DNA from 4 places in the Streptomyces sp. RLA012 genome. Region 3 is predicted to be linked to each of the others. Evidence: riboswitches for the same ligand, from Rfam matches in the RefSeq annotation. Region 3 holds a riboswitch; each other region holds the start of a gene.
What was found. A riboswitch is a leader RNA that binds a small molecule or an ion and turns the genes downstream of it on or off. The one in region 3 is predicted to bind cyclic di-AMP.
Positions count from the first base shown of each region.

Region 1: linked by a shared signal. The riboswitch ahead of RV986_RS13835 (M23 family metallopeptidase) and the one ahead of RV986_RS31455 (transglycosylase family protein) in region 3 are both predicted to bind cyclic di-AMP.
Region 2: linked by a shared signal. The riboswitch ahead of RV986_RS20780 (C40 family peptidase) and the one ahead of RV986_RS31455 (transglycosylase family protein) in region 3 are both predicted to bind cyclic di-AMP.
Region 4: linked by a shared signal. The riboswitch ahead of RV986_RS27820 (M23 family metallopeptidase) and the one ahead of RV986_RS31455 (transglycosylase family protein) in region 3 are both predicted to bind cyclic di-AMP.

Region 1 covers NZ_JBWDPA010000002.1:3,014,589-3,018,792, reverse strand. Annotated here, with positions in the region: gene RV986_RS13845 (M16 family metallopeptidase) at 1-84, shown strand, start outside; gene RV986_RS13840 (M16 family metallopeptidase) at 81-1,469, shown strand; cyclic di-AMP (ydaO/yuaA leader) riboswitch at 1,720-1,880, shown strand; gene RV986_RS13835 (M23 family metallopeptidase) at 1,893-2,657, shown strand; gene RV986_RS13830 (GntR family transcriptional regulator) at 2,847-3,542, shown strand; gene RV986_RS13825 (HPr family phosphocarrier protein) at 3,725-4,006, opposite strand; gene RV986_RS13820 (bifunctional acetate--CoA ligase family protein/GNAT family N-acetyltransferase) at 4,184-4,204, shown strand, end outside.
Region 2 covers NZ_JBWDPA010000002.1:4,600,362-4,604,565, forward strand. Annotated here, with positions in the region: gene RV986_RS20775 (ATP-dependent DNA helicase) at 1-1,327, opposite strand, end outside; cyclic di-AMP (ydaO/yuaA leader) riboswitch at 1,601-1,773, shown strand; gene RV986_RS20780 (C40 family peptidase) at 1,782-2,978, shown strand; gene RV986_RS20785 (tellurite resistance/C4-dicarboxylate transporter family protein) at 3,075-4,049, shown strand; gene RV986_RS20790 (hypothetical protein) at 4,164-4,204, opposite strand, start outside.
Region 3 covers NZ_JBWDPA010000002.1:6,825,561-6,829,764, forward strand. Annotated here, with positions in the region: gene RV986_RS31450 (LysM peptidoglycan-binding domain-containing protein) at 143-1,117, shown strand; cyclic di-AMP (ydaO/yuaA leader) riboswitch at 1,300-1,462, shown strand; gene RV986_RS31455 (transglycosylase family protein) at 1,467-2,198, shown strand; gene eno (phosphopyruvate hydratase) at 2,493-3,788, shown strand; gene RV986_RS31465 (FtsB family cell division protein) at 3,968-4,204, shown strand, end outside.
Region 4 covers NZ_JBWDPA010000002.1:6,068,677-6,072,880, forward strand. Annotated here, with positions in the region: tRNA gene RV986_RS27805 (tRNA-Met) at 130-203, shown strand; gene RV986_RS27810 (hypothetical protein) at 417-596, shown strand; gene RV986_RS27815 (PP2C family protein-serine/threonine phosphatase) at 673-1,920, shown strand; cyclic di-AMP (ydaO/yuaA leader) riboswitch at 2,156-2,313, shown strand; gene RV986_RS27820 (M23 family metallopeptidase) at 2,325-3,371, shown strand; gene RV986_RS27825 (aldo/keto reductase) at 3,439-4,204, shown strand, end outside.

The sequences.
Region 1 (4,204 bases), 3.8 Mb from region 3:
CTGCGCCCCGACAACCGTGCGGTGCTGGTGTACGAACCGATCGCTGCCGAGACCACCGAAGAGGACGAGGAGGCGGCGAAGTGACCGAGCTCGCCACCATGGACTTCCACCCGCGGCCCCAGGCGGGCCGGCCCAAGCCCTGGGCCTTCCCCGCACCCGAGCGCGGCACACTGGACAACGGCCTGACCGTGCTGCGCTGCCACCGTCCCGGCCAGCAGGTCGTCGCCGTAGAGGTGCTGCTCGCCGCGCCGCTGGAGGCCGAGCCCGCGGGCCTCGACGGCGTCGCCACGATCATGGCGCGTGCCTTCTCGGAGGGCACCGACAAGCTGTCCGCCGAGGAGTTCGCCGCCGAGCTGGAGCGCTGCGGCGCCACCCTCGACGCGCACGCCGACCACCCCGGCGTACGGCTGTCGCTCGAAGTGCCCGTCTCGCGCCTGCCCAAGGCGCTCGGTCTGCTCGCCGACGCCCTGAGGGCACCGGCCTTCGCGGACAGCGAGGTCGAGCGGCTGGTGCGCAACCGGCTCGACGAGATCCCGCACGAGACGGCCAACCCGGCCCGTCGCGCCGCCAAGGAGCTCTCCAAGCAGCTGTTCCCGGCGTCCTCGCGCATGTCGCGCCCGCGTCAGGGCACCGAGGAGACCGTCCAGAAGATCGACTCGGGGGCCGTGCGCGCCTTCTACGACCGGCATGTACGCCCGGCCACGGCCACCGCCGTGATCGTCGGCGACCTGACCGGTGTCGACCTCGACGCGCTGCTCGCGGAGACCCTCGGCGACTGGACCGGCTCGTTCGCCGAGCCGCGCCCCGTGCCGTCGGTGACCGCGGACGACACCGGTCGGGTGATCATCGTGGACCGTCCGGGCGCGGTGCAGACGCAGCTGCTCATCGGCCGCGTCGGCGCCGACCGGCACGACCGCGTCTGGCCCGCCCAGGTGCTCGGCACCTACTGCCTCGGTGGCACCCTCACCTCGCGTCTGGACCGTGTCCTGCGCGAGGAGAAGGGCTACACCTACGGTGTGCGGGCGTTCGGCCAGGTCCTGCGCGCCGCGCCGGACGGAACCGGCATCGCGATGCTCGCCATCAGCGGCTCCGTGGACACCCCGAACAGCGGCCCGGCGCTCGACGACCTCTGGAAGGTGCTGCGCACCCTCGCCGCCGAGGGGCTGACGGACGCCGAGCGCGATGTCGCCGTGCAGAACCTGGTCGGTGTGGCACCGCTCAAGTTCGAGACCGCGGCGGCCGTCGCGGGAACGCTCGCGGACCAGGTGGAGCAGTACCTGCCGGACGACTACCAGGCGACGCTGTACCAGCAGCTCGCCGCGACCGGCACCGTGGAGGCCACCGCGGCCGCCGTGAGCGCCTTCCCGGTGGACCGTCTGGTGACCGTCCTGGTGGGCGACGCGGCGCAGATCGAGGAGCCCGTCAAGGCTCTCGGAATCGGTGAAGTGACCGTCGTGACGGCGGAGTAGAACGCGGAACAGAACATGCAGCCGAACGCGGAGTAGAACAGCACGACTCCCAGGGGCCCGGGTGACCGCAGAGTCGCCCGGGCTCTCGTCTGCCCGGACTTGAGCCCCAAGATGTCCGTATTGATAGGGAGGTTGCCTGTCTGCCCTGTGGCATGCACTACAAAAGTCGTGATCCGTTTGTCGATTGAAAGTTGCCCCGTTTAGCGTCGGTGCGGCTGTTCGCCAGGCAGTGCGCCGCGCCCGCGGCACCGGACAGTCATCGCCGAGTCCCCGTACGGCGCGAGCCAGGGGAGCCGGGGACCCACACGCAGTCCCTGGGGTGAATCGGACGCCCTCCCGAGAGGGGATCCGTAGGAGACCTTCCTGCTCCGAACCCGTCAGCTAACCCGGTAGGCGAGAGGGAAGGAAAGGATCAACCTCTCCATGGCGTTCACCTGTGGCCCCGGGAAACACCGGCGTCCGAGCCGCGCGAAGCGCACCACCACGAACGCCGTCGGCGTCGCCGCGCTCACCACCACCGGTGTCATCGGAACCCTGGCCGCTCCGGCGTTCGCCGCGGACACCTCCGTCGAGCAGACCGGGCTGAACCAGGCCGTCACGATCGGTGACTCGGTCGCCGCCAAGATCGACGCGCAGGCCGCCGCCCAGCAGCAGGCCGCCGACGAGGCCGTCGCGAAGAAGCAGGCCGAGGAGGCCGCGCGGAAGCAGGCCGCCCTGGAGGCGAAGAAGGAGCGCGAGGCCAAGGACCGCGCCGCCCGTGCCGCCGAGCGCAAGCGCCTGAACACCTTCGTCCTGCCGATCACCGGCTCGTACATCTCCACCGGCTACAAGACCGGCGGCAGCCTCTGGTCGTCCGGCAGCCACACCGGTGTCGACTTCCACGCCGCGTCCGGAACCTCGGTGCACGCCGTCGGCTCCGGCACGGTCGTCACGGCCGGCTGGGGCGGTGCCTACGGCAACCAGATCGTCATCAAGATGAACGACGGCACCTACACGATGTACGGGCACCTGTCGTCCATCGGCGTCTCCGTGGGGCAGACGGTCACCCCCGGGCAGCGGATAGGCCTCTCCGGGGCCACCGGAAACACCACCGGGCCGCACCTCCACTTCGAGGCGCGCACGACGGCGGAGTACGGCTCCGACATGGACCCCGTCGGCTACCTCCGCTCGCACGGAGTGAACATCTGACGACCGGCGTCAGTACTTCCGAAGCCCCGGCTCACCCCGAGCCGGGGCTTCGTCGTTTCGAACGGCTGTCTGTCCAAAAAATATCCATGGATTCCGGCCCGCCATCGGAAATTCCGGTTCTCTGCAATAGAGTCGGTGAACAAGCGTCAATCGACCGCGTTTCGCGGGGATTAAGGCGGAGGTCCGGTCATGCGCATTCCCGCGCACTCGGTATGCACGGCGATCCGCGACGACATCGTCGCGGGTGTCTACGAGCGCGGCAGCCGGCTCACCGAGGAACTGCTCGCGCGACGCTACGGCGTCTCGCGCGTCCCCGTGCGCGAGGCCCTGCGCACCCTGGAGGCCGAAGGCTTCGTCGTCACCCGCCGCCACGCGGGCGCCTGTGTCGCGGAGCCCACCGAGCAGGAGGCCGCGGACCTGCTGGAGATGCGCATGCTCCTGGAGCCGCTGGGCGCCGCCAGGGCCGCGCAGCGCCGTACCGAGGCCCACCTCAAGGTGCTGCGAGGCCTGGTCAGGCTGGGTCAGGAGCGGGCCAGGAGGGGGAACAGCGAGGATCTGCGCTCGCTGGGCGGCTGGTTCCACGAGACGCTCGCACAGGCGTCCGGAAGCCCCGCGCTGACCTCCACGCTGGGCCAGCTGCGGCACAAGATCGCCTGGATGTACGCGGTCGAGGCGCCGGCCAATCCGGCCGAGTCCTGGGCGGAGCACGGCGGGATCGTGGACGCGGTGGCGCGCGGCGACAGTGAGCGGGCGCGGGCCGTCACGGCGCTGCACACCGAGCGCGCGACGGTCGCGCACCGGCTGCGCTTTCCCGGCGGGGGAGACCGCCCGGAGCGTGTGAGGACTTCGCAACATCCCGTAAACATGACGGGCCTGCGGCATTAACACCGGCACCGTATACAAAGAGGAGTAATTCGCGGGGGATTACTTTTGCTGCCCGCAATTCGAAAAAGCGAAGAGCCCGCCCGATGTTTTCAGGCGAGCCCTTCGATATGTGTGCCGGGCGATGTCTTTTGGTGTGAAGACCGCCGCCACGATCAATTGACGACCTCCGCCGGGCGGGATCTTCAGACGGTCTCGGGGAGCTCCTCGAGACCCTCGGCCACCAGCTTCGCCAGCCGGTCGAGCGCGGCGTCCGCGCCCTCGGCGTCGGAGGCGAGGACGATCTCCTCGCCGCCCTGGGCGCCCAGGCCGAGGACCGCCAGCATGGAGGCCGCGTTGACGGGGTTGCCCTCCGCCTTGGCGATCGTCACGGGGATACCGGAGGCCGTGGCCGCCCGGACGAAGATGGAGGCGGGACGGGCGTGGAGGCCCTCGGCCCAGCCGACGTTGACGCGGCGCTCAGCCATGTGATGCTGCCCTTCGGTGTTCAGGGTTGTCTAGACCAGTGTTCCACAACGTGAAGCGTGCCCGGAGCAGGCATCGATCCTGCCCCGAACCCGGCGTCGGAGCCCGGCCTGGATCCGACTTCGGTGGCCCCAGCCTGCCCCGCGCCGTTGTCGGACGCGAGCCGTACTCTGGGGCCCATGCAGACCTCGTCGGACCGG
Region 2 (4,204 bases), 2.2 Mb from region 3:
GGGACTGGGCGTTCGTACGGTAGAAGACGGCGACGTCGCCCGCCTTGGCCTCGCCCGCGTCGGTGAGACGGTCTATCTCGTCGGCGACGAACTGGGCCTCGTCGTGCTCGGTGTCGGCGACATACCCGGTGATGTTCGAACCGGCGCCCGCGTTGGTCCACAGGTTCTTGGGGCGGCGGGATTCGTTGCGCTCGATGACCGCGTTGGCGGCGGACAGGATCGTCTGGGTCGAGCGGTAGTTCTGTTCGAGGAGGATCGTCGTCGCGTCCGGGTAGTCCTCCTCGAACTGGAGGATGTTGCGGATGGTCGCGCCGCGGAAGGCGTAGATCGACTGGTCGGCGTCGCCCACGACGCACAGCTCGGCGGGGCCGAGGTCGCCCGCGGCGGACGGCACGTCCTCGGGCCGGTCGTCGGCGGCGGCCGGGCCGACGAGCTCCCTGACCAGGGCGTACTGCGCGTGGTTCGTGTCCTGGTACTCGTCGACCAGGACGTGGCGGAAGCGGCGGCGGTAGTGCTCGGCGACGTCCGGGAAGGCGCGCAGCAGGTTGACCGTGGTCATGATCAGGTCGTCGAAGTCGAGCGCGTTGGCCTCACGCAGCCGCGACTGGTACATCGCGTAGGCCTGGGCGAGGGTCTTCTCGAAACCGTCGGCGGCCTGGGCGGCGAAGTCCTCCTCGTCGATCAGCTCGTTCTTCAGGTTCGAGATCTTGGCGCTGAAGGACTTCGGCGGGAAGCGCTTCGGATCGAGGTCCAGATCACGGCAGACGAGCGCCATCAGACGCTTGCTGTCGGCGGCGTCGTAGATCGAGAAGGACGACGTGAAGCCGAGCTGCTTGCTCTCCCGGCGCAGGATCCGCACACACGCGCTGTGGAAGGTCATCACCCACATCGCGTGGGCGCGCGGGCCGACGAGGTGCTCGACGCGCTCCTTCATCTCGCCCGCGGCCTTGTTCGTGAAGGTGATCGCGAGGATCTGGCCGGGGTGGACCTGGCGCTCGCCCAGCAGATGCGCGATCCGGTGCGTGAGCACCCGGGTCTTGCCGGAGCCGGCGCCGGCCACGATGAGCAGGGGGGAGCCGGAGTGCACCACGGCCGCACGCTGGTTCTCGTTCAGCCCGTCCAGCAGGGCCGCCGGGTCCACGGCGGGGCGGGGCGCGCCGTCGCGGTAGTACGCGTCCCGGCTCGCGGGCACGTCGAAACGGCCGCCGAACAAGTCGTCCGGAAGCGGCTCCGGCGCCCCGTCCTCGGGCGGCGGCGGGGGCTCTTCCTCGTGGGCCCCGGAGGGCTGGAGGTCCGCCAGGAAGCTGTCGTCAAAGAGGCTGCTCATCGCTCTCCGAGTTTAGGCCGCCCCACTGACAACCCGCGGCCACCCTGGAAACCCGACCGGTTTTTCCGTGGCCGCGGGCCGTCCCTCCCCCTCCGCACCCCGCCGTCACCGCCTAGATCCATTCCCTTACGGTCAGCCACGACCAGCGGCACCCAACATCAAGGTCACGAAAATGTATCGGGCATATCGCACATCAAACTTCACAGAACACTTATGAGTTGGCTAGCGTGCCCGGCAGACCGCTCGACAGCAACCGGCGAACGTCGTCGGGCCGTGCGGTCTCCGCCGAGTCCGGTACGCCCACGAGGCAGCCGGAGCCGGGGACCCAACCGACTTTGGGGTGAATCGGTCCAATTGTCCCACGGGGCAAGGACCGTAGGGCAAACCTTCCGGAAGCACCCGCCCGAACCCGACAGCTAACTCGGTAGGCGGAGGACGGAAGGAGTCGCCTCTCTTGGCGTCGCATCGCAAGTGGAGTCCTATGGGTACGCGCATAGCGGGTATACGGACCCCTGCCCTCGCCACGGCGGCCCTCACCTCCGTGGCCCTGCTCTCCCAGACGGCGAACGCCGCGCCCTCGGCCGATTCCAAGCCGAGCGTCGAAGAGGTCGAGAAGAAGGTCGACGACCTCTACCACCAGGCCGAGACGGCGACCGACAAGTACAACGCGACCCGGGAGAAGACCGCGCAGCAGCGCAAGCGGGTCGACTCCCTCCTCGACGACGTGGCCCAGCGCACCGAGAAGCTGAACACCGCGCGTGAGGAGCTGGGTTCGTTCGCCGCGGCCCAGTACCGCACCGGTGCCGCCGCCCCCGACACCGCGAGCTTCCTGCTGGCCGACAATCCGCAGGACTACTTCGACCAGACCCAGCTGATGGACCGTCTGACCACCCGCCAGAAGGCGGCCGTCGACGACTACGTCACCGAGCAGGCCGCCACCACGAAGAAGCGCGCGGAGGCCTCCGAGAGCCTGCAGACGCTCACCACGACGCAGAGCGCGCTGAAGACGTCCAAGGCCGACGTGCAGCGCAAGCTGGCGGAGGCGCGCGACCTGCTCTCCAAGCTGACCGCCGAGGAGAAGGCGCGGCTCGCGGCGATCGAGCAGAAGAAGCGGGAGGCGGCCGACCGCAAGGCGGCGGAGCTGGCGCAGCAACAGGCCGCGGCGGAGAAGAAGGCCCAGGAGGCGGCGGCCCAGCAGCAGACGGGCTCCGGCACCACAAGCACCTCCGGAACCACGGGGACCACCGGCACCACCGGGACCACCGGCACCTCGGCCACCGACGCCTCCTACACCGTCAAGGCCGACAAGGCCATCGCCTTCGCCCGCACCCAGATCGGCAAGCCGTACGTGTGGGGCGCGACCGGGCCGGGCTCGTACGACTGCTCCGGCCTCACCCAGGCCGCCTGGAAGGCCGCGGGCGTCAGCCTCCCGCGCACCACCTATGACCAGGTCAAAGCGGGCAGCACCGTCCCTCTCTCCGACATCAGGCCCGGTGACCTCGTCTTCTTCTACGACGACATCAGCCACGTCGGCCTGTACATCGGCAACGGCATGATGATCCACGCGCCCAAGCCGGGTGCGTACGTCCGCGAGGAGTCGATCTTCTACGGCGGCGAGTCGATCATCCACAGCGTGGTGCGTCCGGCGTAGCGCTACGGCGCCGGGCACGCGCGCGTGAGGGCTGATCGAGCTCCACGCGCGCGTGCCCCGCGGGCAACCCGCTCGAAGGTCCCTAGCATCGGGCCCATGCCAGCCACCTCCCCGCCCCGCATCTGGTCGGCCCGACTGCGCACCGGGTGGGCGGAGTGTTCGCCCGGCGCCGGAGCCGCCGTGCTGGCCACCGGCATCATCTCGGTCGGGCTGCGGCTGACCGGCCACGAGACGCTCTCCCGGATCGCGCTGGCCCTGACGGCCCTCGGCTGGCTCGGGCTCGCCGCGGACTTCGTCGTACGGCTGCTGCGCGAGCGGGAGCGGTGGGTCACGGAGGCCGGCACGCCCGCCGCGCTCACCGCGGTCGCGGCGACCACCGTGCTCGGCACCCGGCTGGTCGCGCTCGGCTGGGAGGTACCGGCCGAGGCCCTGCTCGCCCTGTCGGCCGTGCTCTGGCCCGGGCTGCTCCTCCTGGTCGTACGGCGTCTGCGGCCTCGTACGCCCGGAGCGGTGTTCCTCGGGTGTGTGGCCACGGAGGGGCTCGCGGTGCTGGCCGCCGCGCTCGCCCCGGCGGTACGCGCGGACTGGCTGGCGCACGCCGCGCTGGTGCTGTTCTGGCTGGGGATCGTGCTGTATGTGGTGGCGCTGCTGTACTTCGACTATCGCGAGGTCGCTGTGGGGGCCGGGGACCACTGGATCGCCGGCGGTGCGCTGGCCATCTCGGCGCTGGCCGGGGCGGAGCTGATCGGCGCACACCGGGCGAACCCGTACCTGTGGAACGACGACGACAACCGCGTGCTGCACGGCGTGAGCGGCGGCCTGCTCGCGCTCGCGCTGGGCTTCTACGTCGTCCTGGCCGTCGCGGAACTGCTGCGGCCTCGCCTGCGCCACGACGTGCGGCGCTGGGCGACCGTGTTCCCGATGGGCATGACGGCGGTGGCGGCCCTGTCGGTCGCGACCGCCCTCGACGTCCTGTGGCTCAAGGGGCTCGGACAGGTGCTGCTGTGGATCGCGGTGGCGGCGTGGCTGGTGGTGGCGGCCGGAACCGTCACGCGCCCGCGGGAGGCGTAGGCGTAGCACTCGCGGAAGGCACGGCGCTCACGGGAGGCACAGTGGTCGCGGAAGCCGCGGCCCTGGAGGGAGCCGTGGACCTGAGGGGAGAGAGCCGTGGACCTGGAGGAGCTGTCAGGTCCACAGCACCGCGATGAAGATGTTCGCCGTGGTCA
Region 3 (4,204 bases):
AGCTGACACTTCCTCAACTCTGTAATCTTCACGTGATCTACGCTGCATCGACTTGTGACAAGTGTTCGGGTGCGGATACGTTCACTCGTCAACGCGACTCGTTCGTCGCGTAGTCAACTGCTGTCACGCGAAAGGTTTCCGCATGCTCTCCGGGAACGGCCGCCATCGTCGCCCCCGTCAGGCTCCGGCCCTCATCGTCGCGGCAGGAGTGACCGGATCCGCCATCGCGATCCCGTTGCTCGGCGCCGCGAGCGCGAACGCCGCCGACGGCACCACCTGGGACCGGGTCGCGGAGTGCGAGAGCGCCGGCCAGTGGAGCGCCGACAGCGGCAACGGGTATTACGGCGGACTGCAGATGACCCAGAAGGACTGGGAGAGGTACGGCGGCCTCATGTATGCGCCGAGTGCCGACGAGGCCAGCCGCTCGCAGCAGATAGCCATCGCCGAGAAGCTCCTCGACGCCAAGGGTCTCGTCGCCTGGCCCACCTGTGGACCGCTCTCCGGACTCAGCAGGAACTCGGGTGAGGTCGCGGTCGACACGGGTGTGGCGAACGACTCCTCCAGTTCGTCCAGTTCCTCCAGTTCCTCCGGTTCGTCGAATTCCACGAAGTCGTCCAGTTCCTCTGATTCCTCTGATTCCTCTGATTCCTCAGATTCCTCTGGTTCGTCCGGTTCGTCGGCGAATGCGACCGAGGGTACGACGAAGGCCGACGGCAGCGGGACGGCGACGACGAAGAGCGGCACCTCGGACAACTCCGGTCAGGGCGGCGACTCTTCGGCCACGACCGAGAGCGCGACGACCGGCGCCGGGCGCCACCGCGGCGGCAGCGCCGACGAGGACACCACCGACGCCACCACCGACAGCGCGCTGGACGGCCGTACCGACGACTCCTCCGACCGGCACACCTCTCGGGGTACCGGCACCGCCCGCGATGTCATCGACGGCTCGTACGTCGTCCGCGCCGGAGACAATCTGTGGACCATCGCCGACGCCCTTGACCTCGAAGGCGGATGGGCCGAGCTGTACGCCGAGAACAAGAAGGCGGTCGGCGTCGACCCGGACCTCATCCGCCCCGGTCAGAGCCTTGCAGTTGGTACTGAATCGGGCGAAAAGTAGGGGCAGTTCGCGTCATGGTTCGCTGGAGAATGTCCGGTTTAGTGCGAGTGAGAGATGGATCTCAAAGACCCTGATCGTCTTTGGAATTCAGCCGATCGGCTGCTTACGGTCAACACCGCTCGCCTCAGCGGGCCCCGACGGTCGCAACGCCGAATCCTGCCAGCGGCCGTACGGGAACAGTCGACGCGTCAGCGCCGTAGGCAGGAGCGGGGGACCCAAGGTAAGTGCCGCGCCCGGTAGTTGACCGGAGCGGCTTGGGGTGAAGCCGTGCGCCCAGAGCGCACGGCCGGGCACTCACCCGCCCGAACCCGACAGCTCACCTCGCAGGCGTCGGTGAGGGGATCTCTCCATGCTGTTTTCCAGCAAGGGCAAGCACCGCCGCCCGAACAAAACCACCCGTGTCGCCACGCTCGCCGGTGTCACCGGTGTCGCCATCGCCGCCCCGCTCATGGCGGCCGGCAACGCCTCCGCCGCCACCGCCTCCCAGTGGGACACCGTCGCCCAGTGCGAGTCCGGCGGCAACTGGTCCATCAACACCGGCAACGGCTACTACGGCGGACTGCAGTTCTCGGCCTCCACCTGGGCCGCGTACGGCGGCACCGCGTACGCCTCCGCCGCCAACCAGGCCTCCAGGTCCGAGCAGATCGCCATCGGCGAGAAGGTCCTCGCCGCGCAGGGCAAGGGCGCCTGGCCGACCTGTGGCACGGGCCTGTCGGGCGCCGCGTACACCGGCGGCACGAGCACCCCGTCGCACTCGTCCTCCTCGAACTCGAACGGCTCCTCGTCGAACGGTTCCTCGTCGAACGGCTCGCCGAGCACCAGTACCACCACCCGCTCGACGGACACCGCGGCCTCCCGTTCGGCGTCGCGTCCGTCCGCCGAGAGGACCGTGCCCACCCCGGCGGGCAAGAAGGTCGAGAAGGGTGACGGCGAGTACAAGGTCGTCAAGGGCGACACCCTCAGCTCGATCGCCGAGAAGAAGAAGGTCAAGGGCGGCTGGCAGCAGCTGTTCAAGCTGAACAAGGACATCATCGACGACGCGGACTTCATCTACCCGGGTCAGCAGCTCCACCTCAGCTGATGATCGGCAGCTTCACCTCAGCTGAATGACAGGTCCCGCATAGAAGGGGTCTCCACACTGGAGACACCGAGGAGGACCACCCCCGTCCCCACGGGCCCCCGCTCCGGTGCGCGTTCCCCCGTACGCACCGGAGCGGGGATTTTTGTTTCCGTTTTTGTTCCGTTCTGGAACAATGTGTACGTTCAGTTCTGCCCAAGAGGTGGGCGACCGGCTGGCCGATCCCCCTCAGGCGGTTAGGCTCATGTCGCGAAGCCATCACAGGTCTCGCGTACCCGCGTCACATCCCAGAAGGAGATGCTCGTGCCGTCCATCGACGTCGTCGTAGCCCGGGAAATCCTGGACTCCCGAGGCAACCCCACGGTCGAGGTCGAGGTCGGCCTCGACGACGGCAGCACTGGTCGTGCCGCCGTCCCGTCCGGCGCCTCCACGGGTGCCTTCGAGGCCATCGAGCTGCGTGACGGTGACCCCAACCGTTACGGCGGCAAGGGTGTCGAGAAGGCCGTCCTCGCCGTCATCGAGCAGATCGGCCCGGAGCTCGTCGGCTACGACGCCACCGAGCAGCGCCTGATCGACCAGGCGATGTTCGACCTGGACGCCACCGACAACAAGGGCTCGCTCGGCGCCAACGCCATCCTCGGCGTCTCGCTCGCCGTCGCGCACGCCGCCTCCGAGGCCAGCGACCTGCCCCTGTTCCGCTACCTCGGCGGTCCGAACGCGCACCTGCTGCCCGTTCCGATGATGAACATCCTGAACGGCGGCTCGCACGCCGACTCCAACGTGGACATCCAGGAGTTCATGATCGCCCCGATCGGCGCGGAGTCCTTCTCCGAGGCGCTGCGCTGGGGCGCCGAGGTCTACCACACCCTCAAGAAGGTGCTGAAGACCAAGGGCCTGTCCACCGGCCTGGGCGACGAGGGCGGTTTCGCGCCGAACCTGGAGTCCAACCGTGCCGCGCTCGACCTCATCGTCGAGGCCATCCAGCAGGCCGGCTACATCCCCGGCGAGCAGATCGCGCTCGCGCTCGACGTCGCCGCGTCCGAGTTCTACAAGGACGGCAAGTACGAGTTCGAGGGCAAGTCCCGCTCGGCCGCCGAGATGACGGAGTACTACGAGGAGCTCGTCTCCGCGTACCCGCTGGTCTCCATCGAGGACCCGCTGTACGAGGACGACTGGGCCGGCTGGAAGGTCATCACCGACCGGATCGGCGACAAGGTCCAGATCGTCGGCGACGACCTCTTCGTCACCAACCCGGAGCGCCTGGCCCGCGGCATCGAGGAGGGCTCCGCGAACGCCCTGCTCGTCAAGGTCAACCAGATCGGCTCGCTGACCGAGACCCTGGACGCCGTCGAGATGGCCCAGCGCAACGGCTTCAAGTGCATGATGTCCCACCGCTCCGGCGAGACCGAGGACGTCACCATCGCCGACCTCGCCGTCGCGGTGAACTGCGGCCAGATCAAGACCGGCGCCCCGGCCCGCTCGGACCGCGTCGCCAAGTACAACCAGCTGCTGCGCATCGAGGAGATCCTCGACGACGCCGCGGTGTACGCGGGGCGTAGCGCCTTCCCGCGGTTTCGCTCTGCGAACCAGTAGGCACAGCGCTCTGCGAACCAGTAGGCACAGCGCTCTGCGAACCAGTAGGCACAGCAAGGGCTGACACCCGCCGAGGGTCAAGCCTTAGCCAGTCGTACGTACGTCCCCGTACTCGGTCCCGTACCGTGTGCGGGGACGTACGCACGTGACGGGCTGGTACCACTGGGGAGGCGGGACTCATGGCCGTGAAGGACAGGGACCGGTTCTCCACCGCGACCAGGCTGCGGCTGCTCGGCGAGCAGACCGCGGCCCGGGTCTACCGCTCACAGACCAAGCGCCAGGCCCGCCGCTCCCGTCTGACCGGCCGGGCCGCGCTGCTCGCTCTCGTACTCTGTTCTCTGATCGTGGCGCTCGCGTACCCGATAAGGCAGTACGTGTCCCAGCGCACCGAGATCTCCGAACTGGAGCGGCAGCGC
Region 4 (4,204 bases), 760 kb from region 3:
TTTCTGCCGGACAGCACCCCGGGCACCCTTCGGAAGCCCCCGGATCGGCCCCCCCGCGTCGCCTGCGTGGCCGCCCGTGAAAACCCTGGTGAATCGGGTCCCGCGGATGGCGTACACTGATTTCAACGACGCGGGGTGGAGCAGCTCGGTAGCTCGCTGGGCTCATAACCCAGAGGTCGCAGGTTCAAATCCTGTCCCCGCTACTGAAGGCCAAGGGCCGGAACTCGGAAACGAGTTCCGGCCCTTGGTTTTTCCTCTCCCGTCGAAGTCTCCCGTCGAAGTCTCCCGTCGGAGTCTCCCGTCGAGGCCTCCCGTCGAGCTCTCCCTGTCGAGTTCCCTCTGCTGAGTCTTCCCTGCCGAGTTTCCCTTGCCGAGTTTTCCCTGCCGAGCCGACTTTCTGTAGTCTTCCGATCACTATGAGTCGTCTTCGGTGGCTGATGCGGCAGGGATCGGCGCTCGCGCTGCTGCTCGCCGCGTGCGCGTTGTTCCTCGGGGCCTGCCACGGCGGCCGCGACTTCCTGCCGCACGGCGGGACCGTCATCGCCCCGGCCGGGTACCACCACGGATGCGGCGGTACCGAGAGGTGTCCCGCCTGATCGGCGCCACCCCGGTGCGTCCCTCGGTCGGGCCACCGGATTCGCCCTCCGCCCCCGCTCCGGGAAACCTGGACGGGTGGGGCAGCGAGGAGGTGCGCAGCAGGCCGACGAGCCGCATGACGGGGCGCGCGGAGAGCCGAGCGACCGGTCAGGTGGACGGCCGCCCGGCGACCCCGTGCCCGATCCGGGGCCGGGGGACGAACCGACGCCCGGACCGGGCGGAGCGGACCGGAGAGGGATCTCGGACGCGCGGACCGTCGCACGGGCGCTGCCCGCGCTGCTGATCGTCGCAGGGATGGTCTACGACTACTACACCCCGTCGGCCTTCACCGCCGGCCCCCTCTTCACGGCCGCGCCCCTCGTGGCCGCCCCGTTCTTCTCGCTGCGCGGCACACTGCTCACCGGCGTCGCGGCGCTCGCCGGGGTGCTCGCGGTCCATATCAAGCTCGGTATCGCCCTCGGGGTGGGCGCGATCACGGAGGCCGTCACGGTGGCGACCGTCGCCGCGCTGGCCGTGCTCATCAACATCCTCGTGCGCCGCACCGGTGAACGGCTCGCCTCGGCCCACCAGATCGCCGAGGCGGCCCAGCGCGCCGTACTGCCGGAACCCGACGAACGCATCGGCGGGCTGGAGGTCGCGGCGCGCTACGAGGCCGCGCAGGCGGGCGCGTCCATCGGCGGTGACCTGTACGCGGTGCAGGACTCCCCGCACGGTGTACGGCTGATCGTGGGCGACGTACGCGGGAAGGGCATGGGCGCGGTGGCCGTCGTGGCGGTGGTCATCGGGGCGTTCCGGGAGGCGGCCGAGCAGGAGACGACCCTGGAGGCGGTCGCACAGCGGCTGGAGCGGGCGCTGACCCGCGGGGGTACCCGGCGCGACGACCTCGACGCCTCCGAGGGGTTCACCACCGCCGTCCTCGCGGAGATCCCGCACGAGGGCGATGTCGTACGGATCGTCAACCGCGGCCATCCGTCCCCGCTGCTCCTGCACGCGGACGGAACGCTGGACACGCTCGCCGCCGTGAACCCCGCACTGCCGCTCGGGATGGGCGAGTTGGGCACCTGGCCGGACCGCGCGCAGGAGACGCACTTCCCGCACGGTGCCATGTTCCTGCTCCACACGGACGGCCTGTCCGAGGCGCGCGACGCGCACGGGCGCTTCTACGACCCGGCCGCGCGCCTGGCCGGCCGGACCTTCCCGGGTCCCGACGCCCTGCTGACCACGCTCGCGGAGGAGGTCCGCCGGTACACGGGCGGCGCCCTGACGGACGACATGGCGCTGCTCGCCGTACGGCGGCCGTGCCCGCCACGGAGGCCTTCTTGATCATTGTCACGAGGGGTGATCGGGCGATGTCCCTCCGCGTAACAGGTGACGCACCGTCAAGCAACCCGGAAGTGGGGGCGCGCGGCCAACTCGCCCCGATTTTCGCCGGTCGTGACCTGTAAGTCCTGGCCAAGAGTCGTTAATGATCAGCACGAACGGCTTGGAATCCGGTACCCGAGTCTATTAACGTTCGATAACGCAGCGCGGTCGTCCCAGCCGTCACAAGAGTCGGCTCCGTGCGCACGCGCCGAATCCCGCAAGGGAACCGGGGAACCACCAACTTGGGGTGAATCGAGCGTCTTTCACGGTGGAGACACCGTGGGTTGACGCGCGTAGGAGACCTTCCTGCTCCGAACCCGTCAGCTAACCCGGTAGGCGAGAAGGAAGGAAAGGAGCACGCCCACGTGGCGTCCAACCGGCCCGCCCAGCCCACTTCGTTCGCGCCGAGCGACACTCAGACTTTTGGCTACGCCTACGGCAAGGACGGCAAGGACGAGGGCCCCTGGGAGGAGTGGAATCCCACCGCGGATTCCGTCCGTCCCGTCCGCGGCCGGCACCGCGTCTCCAAGCAGCGCGGGGGCGGACTCGCCCGTAGCTCCACGGTTCTGGGCGTCGGCGTCATAGCCGCCGTCGGCGCGGGTGGCATGGCCACCGCGGCGCCCGGCAAGCCCCCGGTGTCCATCTCGCTGCCCGACCTGGCCTCGGTCACCCAGTCCGCCAAGGCGTTGATCTCCGACGGCGGCTCCAGCACGCCGAAGGGCTCCGCCACCCCGCTCACCAGCGCCGGTGTGACGACTGCCGACGCCGCGCAGGGCAACAAGGACGCGGGCGAGGCGCTGCGCGCCCGCATCATCCAGCAGGCCGAGGCGCAGCAGGACCAGGTCGACAACGCGGCCCAGGCCGCCGCCGAGGCCGCCGCCACGAAGAAGGCGGTCGCGCTGGCCGCCCAGCAGCAGGACGACGCCAAGGCCAAGGCCGCCGCCGCGAAGCAGAAGGCGGCCGACGAGGCCAAGCAGAAGGCCGAGGCCGCGCGCCTCGCCGAGCTCGCCAAGAGCTACACGCTGCCGACCTCCTCGTACACCCTGACCTCCCGCTTCGGCGACGCCGGCTCCATGTGGTCCTCCGGCTACCACACCGGCCTCGACTTCGCGGCCCCCACCGGCACGCTGATCAAGGCGATCCACAGCGGCACCGTCACCGAGGCGGGCTGGGCCGGCTCGTACGGCTACCGCACGATCCTCACCCTCGACGACGGCACGGAGCTGTGGTTCTGTCACCAGTCCTCCATCAGTGTCGGCGTGGGGCAGAAGGTGGCCACCGGTGAGGTCATCGGGCGCGTGGGCGCGACCGGCAACGTGACCGGGCCGCACCTGCACCTGGAGGTCCACCCCGGCGCCGGCAGCGCGATCGACCCGATGGCGTGGCTGCAGAGCAAGGGCCTGAACCCCTGACGCCAGTGGTGCGGCGGCAGGCCTGAGTGCGGAATACGTCAGTCCGGTACGGGTGTTGAATTGAGGCATGACTTCTCTTCGCAAGCTCGGTTCCTCCGGCCTGGAGGTCTTCCCGCTCGCCCTCGGCGGCAACGTCTTCGGCTGGACCGCGGACGAGGCGCAGTCCTTCGCCGTGCTCGACGCGTACACGGCCGGGGGCGGCAACTTCGTCGACACCGCCGACGGCTACTCGGCCTGGGTTCCCGGCAACTCGGGCGGCGAATCGGAGACGATCATCGGCAAGTGGTTCGCCGCGCGCGGCAACCGCTCCGATGTCGTCCTGGCGACCAAGGTCGCCAGCCACCCCGAGTACAAGGGCCTGTCCCCGGCGAACATCAAGGCCGCTGCCGACGCCTCGCTGCGCCGCCTCGGCACGGACTACATCGACCTCTACTACACCCACTTCGACGACACCTCGGTGCCGGTCGAGGAGATCATCGGCGCGCTCGACGAGCTGGTCCGGGCCGGCAAGGTCCGGGAGATCGCCGCCTCCAACATCTCCGCCGAGCGGCTCGCGGAGTCCGTGGAGTTCTCCGACCGCGAGGGCCTCGCGCGCTACGTCGCCCTCCAGCCGCACTACAACCTCGTCTCGCGCGACACCTACGAGGGCCCGCTCCAGGAGGTCGCCTCCCGGACCGGCCTGGCCGCCGTCCCGTACTACGCGCTCGCGTCCGGCTTCCTCACCGGCAAGTACCGCCCGGGTACGACGGTCGACTCCGCGCGGGCCGCGGGCGCCGGCAAGCACCTCGAATCCGAGCGCGGCATCCGCGTCCTGGCCGCCCTCGACGAGGTCG